3 regions of the Brevibacterium sp. HMSC063G07 genome follow, and region 3 is predicted to be linked to each of the others. Evidence: riboswitches for the same ligand, from Rfam matches in the RefSeq annotation. Region 3 holds a riboswitch; each other region holds the start of a gene.
What was found. Region 3 has a riboswitch for thiamine pyrophosphate ahead of HMPREF2757_RS05440 (FAD-dependent oxidoreductase). Riboswitches for the same ligand answer to the same signal wherever they lie in the genome.
Positions count from the first base shown of each region.

Region 1: another riboswitch for thiamine pyrophosphate. It lies ahead of thiM (hydroxyethylthiazole kinase); the one in region 3 lies ahead of HMPREF2757_RS05440 (FAD-dependent oxidoreductase).
Region 2: another riboswitch for thiamine pyrophosphate. It lies ahead of HMPREF2757_RS09550 (ECF transporter S component); the one in region 3 lies ahead of HMPREF2757_RS05440 (FAD-dependent oxidoreductase).

Region 1 is NZ_KV802360.1:100,693-102,954, forward strand. Features, by position in the region: gene thiE (thiamine phosphate synthase) at 1-574, opposite strand, end outside; gene thiM (hydroxyethylthiazole kinase) at 571-1,428, opposite strand; TPP riboswitch at 1,416-1,509, opposite strand; gene guaB (IMP dehydrogenase) at 1,701-2,262, opposite strand, start outside.
Region 2 is NZ_KV802363.1:197,722-199,983, reverse strand. Features, by position in the region: gene HMPREF2757_RS09555 (AbgT family transporter) at 1-826, opposite strand, end outside; TPP riboswitch at 990-1,115, shown strand; gene HMPREF2757_RS09550 (ECF transporter S component) at 1,141-1,845, shown strand; gene HMPREF2757_RS09545 (ECF transporter S component) at 1,860-2,262, shown strand, end outside.
Region 3 is NZ_KV802350.1:7,746-10,007, reverse strand. Features, by position in the region: gene thiS (sulfur carrier protein ThiS) at 1-8, opposite strand, end outside; gene HMPREF2757_RS05440 (FAD-dependent oxidoreductase) at 5-1,126, opposite strand; TPP riboswitch at 1,112-1,218, opposite strand; gene HMPREF2757_RS05435 (ATP-binding cassette domain-containing protein) at 1,457-2,262, shown strand, end outside.

The DNA of each region.
Region 1 (2,262 bases), on a different contig from region 3:
TGTGGTCTTTGATCCCGCCGATGGCAAATGCGGGCAGGCCCGCTTTTCCGGCGCGGTCGCGGAAACCTTCCGGGCCGATGGCACTGCGTCCGGTCTCTTTGGTCTGGGTGGCGTACACCGGCCCGATGCCGACCAGATCGACGTTCTGGCTTCGAGCGCGCGCAAAGTGTTCGGGCTCCTGGGCTGAAACACCCAGCAGCGGTTCCGCACCGATGCGCTGGCGCACATCGTCTGCCGACATGTCGCCTTGACCCACGTGCACGTGGACTTTTCTGCCGCGCTCCAGAAGGCGGGCTGCGACATCGACGCGGTCATTGACGAAGACGGGGACGTCAGTTTTGATGCTGTGCTCAGCGCGTGCGCGCTCAACGGCATCGAGCACGCTCAGGGTGAGCTTTTCGAAGCCTGCATCGTCAATGTGCTTATCGCGCACCTGCACGATGCCCACTCCCCCGGCAACTGCCTGGGCGACGGTCTCGGCCACCGTGCGCCCGGCGCTTTCGGCCATGGCGGTGTCAGTGACCAGGTAGAGGTCGGTGCGGTAGTCGGACAGGCGGTCCAGTGGTGCGCTCATGCGGTTCCTCCCGTTGTCCACGCGGTCTCAATTCGGGCTAGGTCATCTGGCCCCACGGCGTGCAGGCCATCGAGGAAGTGCGCGGCGAATGTTCCGGGTCCGCTGGCTTGTGTGTGCGCTGCCTGGGCGGCCGAGGTGAAGTGCAGGTGCGCTGCTGCCGCGGCCATGCCTGTTCTCACCCGGGGGCTGAGGTCCTGTGTCTGCCGGGTGTGGGCAGCTGTCGCGGCGTAGGCGGCAGCGAGTGCTCCGAGCGAGCACCCGGTGCCGATGACGCTGGGCATATAGGGACTGCCGCCTGTGATCGTCACGGTGTGGGTTGCGGAATCGTCGGCGAACACAATGGCGTCAGACTCCCCAGAAACGGCGGCGACAATGCCGGCCTGGGCGAGGCTTGCCGCTGCTGCCAGGGCGTCGTCGACGGAGTGCGTTGAGTCGGTTCCGCGGGCGCTGCCGGACTGCTGGGCCAGGCCGATGATTTCGGAGGCATTGCCGCGCACAATGGCCGGGCCGCTGTTCAGAGCGCGCATAATCCTGGAGGTGCGGTGCCCGGAAATCCCAAAGCCCACGGGGTCGAGCACCCACGGTTTGCCGGACTGAGCGAAAGTGTCGATGGCACCGTCAGCTGACAAGTACTGGTGCGATGTTGGTGTGCCGAAGTTGATGAGCAGACCGTCGGCGATTTCGGCGAAGTCTGCAGCGTCGGCTTCGTGGTCGATCATGGCGGGGCTGGCACCTGACGCCAAGAGCACATTTGCGGCGAACTGCTGAACGACCGTGTTCACAATGCACTGCACGAGCGGCGTGCGCTGCCGCAGAGTTTCAAGCAGTGCGCCCGCATAGTCTTTGAGTTCCATGACATCCCTTCGCTGGTCCTAACCACACAGGTTCAACGGGTTAATCTCAGCCGCTGCTTCGCGGCACCCCGTGTCACTTTGCTCACCCTAGCACCCGCCCATGACACAGATCGACGGTGCAAGCCCACGACGCAGGCCCCGTCCTGCACCGCACACCAGCGCAGTAGGCCCGACAGCCGCGACCTCCGCCTCGTGAGCAGACAGCTGTGCGCCCGGCCAGAGGCACGGGCGCACAGAAGACGATCACAGACAGCCGGATCGGCTGCGGCGGATCAGTGGTAGTTGGGGGCTTCCTGGGTGATCTGAATGTCGTGAGGGTGGCTTTCCTTCAGACCCGCAGTGGTCAGGCGCACGAACTGGCCCTTGGCCTTCAGTTCCGGAATCGAGCGGGCGCCCACGTAGAACATGGTCTGACGCAGGCCGCCGGTCAGCTGGTAGGCCACCTGACGCAGCGGACCGCGGTAGGAAACACGGCCCTCAATGCCTTCGGGCACAAGGTCGGTGTCGGTGACGACATCGGCCTGGAAGTAGCGGTCTTTAGAGTAGGAGCGTCCTTTGCGCGGAGCCATAGCCCCAAGTGAGCCCATACCGCGGTATGCCTTGTACTGCTTGCCGTTGACCAGGATGAGCTCGCCGGGGCTTTCCTCACAGCCTGCCAGCAGCGAACCGAGCATGACCGAATCGGCACCGGCGACAAGAGCCTTGCCGATGTCGCCCGAATACTGCAGACCGCCATCGCCGATGACCGGCACACCGGCTTCGCGGGCAGCCTGGTAGGCCAGGTTGATTGCGGTGACCTGCGGGACACCCACACCGGCGACAATGCGCGTGGTG
Region 2 (2,262 bases), on a different contig from region 3:
CCAGGATGACTCCGCGCTTCTCAGCCGGGCTAAGACGGAACTCATCAGCTGAGGCAGCCTCTTCGTCAGGCTCGTCATCGATCATGTCCTTTGTGGTTCGAACCAGCAGCAGCTCAGTGACCAGTGTGACGATCAGAGCAAGGACGATCGCAGAAGCTATTGAGAAGAAATAGTTGGCGACGGGCGAAACGGTGACGGATTCGTCGATCAGCTGAGCGGCACTGGTGGAAAGCCCAGCCAGAATTGCGTCAGTGGCGGTGACGAGCAGCGAAGCGTTGAAGCCGGCACTGCACGACCCGAATGCCACAACCGCGCCCAGCACAGGTGAACGTCCCGCTGTCTTAAACGTGACGGCGCCAAGCGGAATGAGCACGACGTAGACAGCATCGGAGGCGACCGAACCAGTGACCCCGGCGAGGGCAAGAACGAATGTCAGCCACTTCGGCGAGACCCTGGCGACCACGCCGCGGATGGAAGCGGAGATCAGGCCGGACTGTTCTGCGACTGCCACTCCGAGCATCACAATGATGATCAGGCCAAGGGGAGGGAAGCCGGTGAAGTTCGGCACGGCTTCCGTGATCATCTTGTTGATGCCGTCAGGGCTGAGCAGGTTGACGACGGCGACTTCCTTGTTGTCGGCCGGTGAAACCGCGCTGACTCCCAGCTTCGAAAGAAGGGCGCTCAGCAGAAGGGTGATGACCGCAAGCCCGGCGAAGAGCCAGAAGGGGTGGGGCAGTTTGTTGCCGGCCCGCTCGATCCCAGTCAGTAGATTGACAAGCCAAGTGCCGCGTTGCTTACCGGTGTCTGTCTGTGCTGATGACGACATCGTATTCCTTCGCTTTGGCGGACGGATTGCGGAAAGCCTACCGGAGCCGTTGGCCTGCTGCTAATGAACTGAAATATTCTTTCCGTTCAGTTGAAGCCTCCCTATGCCGCCGTTCACCCCAGCCAATCCCGTGCGCCAGCGCACTGTCCTTGCTAAGGTATCGGCCGTACGACAGGGGAGCGCCTCGGATCAAACGTAGAGATCCGAACAAGGGCGCTGAGAGTGCGATGCCGCAGACCCTCGAACCTGCCCGGTTAGCACCGGCGAAGGAAGTCGAGCACACTCTTGACCCCTCCTTGCCTTGAGGAGGACTCATGACACACAACAACCGTGTCCATACCGGACACCAAACCAACCCACACAACCCAACCACCTCGTCAGCACAGACGAAAAACCCACAGAGCACGCAGACAAAAACCAGCCTGCCCTGGCGGACCGTCGACATCATCGTCACCGTCGTCATCGCAGTAGCCGTCGGCGTCATCTTTTGGGGTGTCGCCGCCATATGGGGCGTTTTCGAACTCTGGACCGTCGCATTCCCACCGCTGGTCGGCCTGTTCGGCGGCATCTGGGTGCTCGCAGGCCCACTCGCAGGAATCATCGTCCGCAAACCCGGCGCCGCCCTCATCGCCGAAACACTCGCCGCAGCCGTCGAAGCCGTGCTGGGCTCCCACTTCGGTGCAACCGCCATCATCTCCGGCCTCCTGCAGGGCGCCGGCGCCGAAATCGTGTTCCTCGCCGTCCTCTACCGCAAATGGAACCTGCCCGTCATGCTCCTGTCCGGCCTCGGCGCAGGCATCGCACTGGTGGTCGGCGAAATCGTCATGTACTACGCCGAATGGGCTATGACATTCAAGGTCGTCTACGCCGTCTGCGGAATCGCATCCAGCATTATCATTTCCGGGTTGGGTGCATGGCTGCTGTGGAAGGCAATCGTGCCCACCGGCGCACTGTCAGCCTTCGCCTCCGGGCGGACGACAACCACACCCCGCCAGCACACAACCCCCAACCGCACATGAACTGAAAGACCCCGATGACCCACACCGCACACACCACGCCCACACGCAGCCTGAAATGGCGCACCGTTGACATCATCGTCGCGGCAGTACTCGCCGTGGCACTCGGTGCCGTGTACTTCGCGTGGACGTCCCTGCGGCCCATCATCGACGTCCCGTTCAACCTCGTGTTCCCACCCACCACGGGCCTGGTCGGCGGCCTCTACCTGCTGGCCGGGCCCGTGGGGGCACTCATCATCCGCAAACCCGGCGCCGCAATCGTGTGCGAACTCATCGCTGCAGCAACCGAAGCCCTCCTGGGTTCGGTCTTCGGTCCGGTCATCCTGTTCACCGGCCTGTGCCAGGGCATCATGACCGAACTCGTCTTCGCCCTGACCCGCTACCGCCGCTACACCCTCGGCATTTCCGTACTCGCAGGCC
Region 3 (2,262 bases):
ATGCTCATGGGATTTTTCCTTCCGTGTGGGTCTCGGCGGCCTGGGCAGCCAAGCGGGAAATATAAGGGGTCAAAAGGATTCCGTGCCGGGACAGTCCTCCTGCGACGACAACCGCCGAGGTGCCAGCGGGGTTCGCTTCCGGTCCTGCTGACGAGTGGCAGGGCACCTCGGTCCGTGTGACCACCGGCATGTCGTCTTCGGCTGTCGGGCGGGCGCGGGTTGTCACGTCAACGAGGTCGCAGTCGCGCAGACCGGGAACGACGGTGACGGCGTCAGCCAGGAGGTCTGCAACACTGCCCAGGTCGGTTTCAGGGCGGTCTTCGCGCACGGATGCGCCGATGACGATTTCGCCGTTTGCCCGCGGCACAATGTAGACGCTTCGGCCTGCGACCACGGCGCGGACTGTCCGCTGCACAAGCGGACCGAAGCGCAGGCGGCTGTCGGGGGTGCGCACGCGGATGACGTCTCCGTATACGGGGCGCAGGGTCGGCTTGGAATCTTCGGGCAGGCCCGCGATCCCGGCGATGCCCATGCCCGCTGCCACGACAGTCGTGTCGAATGGGTGCTGTCTGCCGTCGGCGGTTTCCACTGTCGCCCCGGCAATGCGGGTGACGCGCTGGCGGAAAATGGGAGTCGACTCCAGTGCGCCGAGCATGACCTCCATGAGCCGGCGAGGGTCGATGCGGAGGTCACCGGAGATTTCGGCTCCGGCTGCCAGGCCGGGCGCCAGACCGGGTTCGAGGCGGGCGAGCCCGCTTCCGGGCAGGTGATTGAATGTCAGACCGCGTGCGGCGTAGGCCCGCTCCATCCGCTGAAGGTGTTCGTGGTCTCCGGAGTCTGCGGCCACCAGGAGGGTTCCCGCGGTTTCAAAGCCGACAGCCTCCGGGGCAACACCAAGCATTTTCAGAAACTCCGGGTATTCCTCGAGGGCCTTCTGCATAATCGGCAGCAAACCGTCCTGGCCGAACTGGACTTCCGCGACTGGGGCGAGCATACCGGCGGCCGCATATGATGCTCCCAACGCCGGTTCCGGGTCGAAGACAGTGATGTCATGACCGCGGCGCTTCAGCCGCACAGCTGTGGCGAGTCCGAGAATTCCCGCCCCGATGACCGCTGTCTTCACCATTCTCCTCACGTCGGCATGATCCGCTTCGAGTGCTGATGGTCGGCCGCTTCGCCCTCTCAGCCGGGCGTGTCCCGGCTCCCATGAACCGCCCTCAGAGTAAGCCGCCCGCGGTGACGGAGCAAAAGCTGAGGAAGCACCGCTGGCAAGGTCCGGAAGAAACAAGCCTCATTAAGAAATATGTAGGCTCTCCGCTTAAAAGCGTCGGCGGTCTTGCGAACACGTGTAGACTGCCTTTCGCGTACGCCGTACCGAAACTCCGCACATTCGGGGGATCTGGCACGGCACCAGGCACGGGCACGAACACTGAATCTGCAATGAAGTGGAGGCTTAATGACCAGCGATGTTGTTTTGACGGTTGAGGGGCTGACTGTCAAACACGGGTCTCAAACCGCTCTCGATGATTTTTCATTCACGCTGCAGCGGGGCGAGATTCTCGGCATTGTCGGCGCCAACGGCGCCGGCAAATCTACACTTCTGAAGGTTCTTTCCGGAGGCATCATCCCAGACGAGGGCACGATCACCCTCGCAGATGAGAAGTTCGCCCCGGAAACCGAAGCCGAGGCCCGAGCCATCGGCGTCGGCTACATCCCTCAGCGCATCTCGGTGGATGAGGACCAGACCGTCTACCACGCGATGTTCCGCACCTCGTACCTGTCGAAGCTCACGGATGAGGAAAAGCGCGCTGAAGCAACCCGCCTCCTGGAAGACAACGGGGTTGCCATCTCTGCTGACGAGCAGATGCGCGACCTTGTTCAGGCCGAGCGCACAATGGTGGAGATCCTGCGGCTGGCCAACGAGGAAACGGCCCTGATCCTGCTGGATGAGGTTTCTGCTTCCTTCAACGACCACGAAATCTCGCTGGTGCACGACCTCATCATCCGCCTGTCCAAGCAGGGCCGCGCCATCATCTATGTTTCCCACCGCCTGGACGAACTGCAGTCACTGTCGAACCGCATTGCAGTGATCAGAGACGGCAGGCTTCGCTCAATCCTGGTTCCCCGCGAAGCTGACCGCGACACGATCACAGTCGAAATCTTCGATACCGAAGCTCCCGTTCCCACCAAGAAGCGCGGCGAGATCGGCGATGAGATCCTGCGGTTCGAGGATGTCGCCCTCGACGACAAGCTCTCACCGAC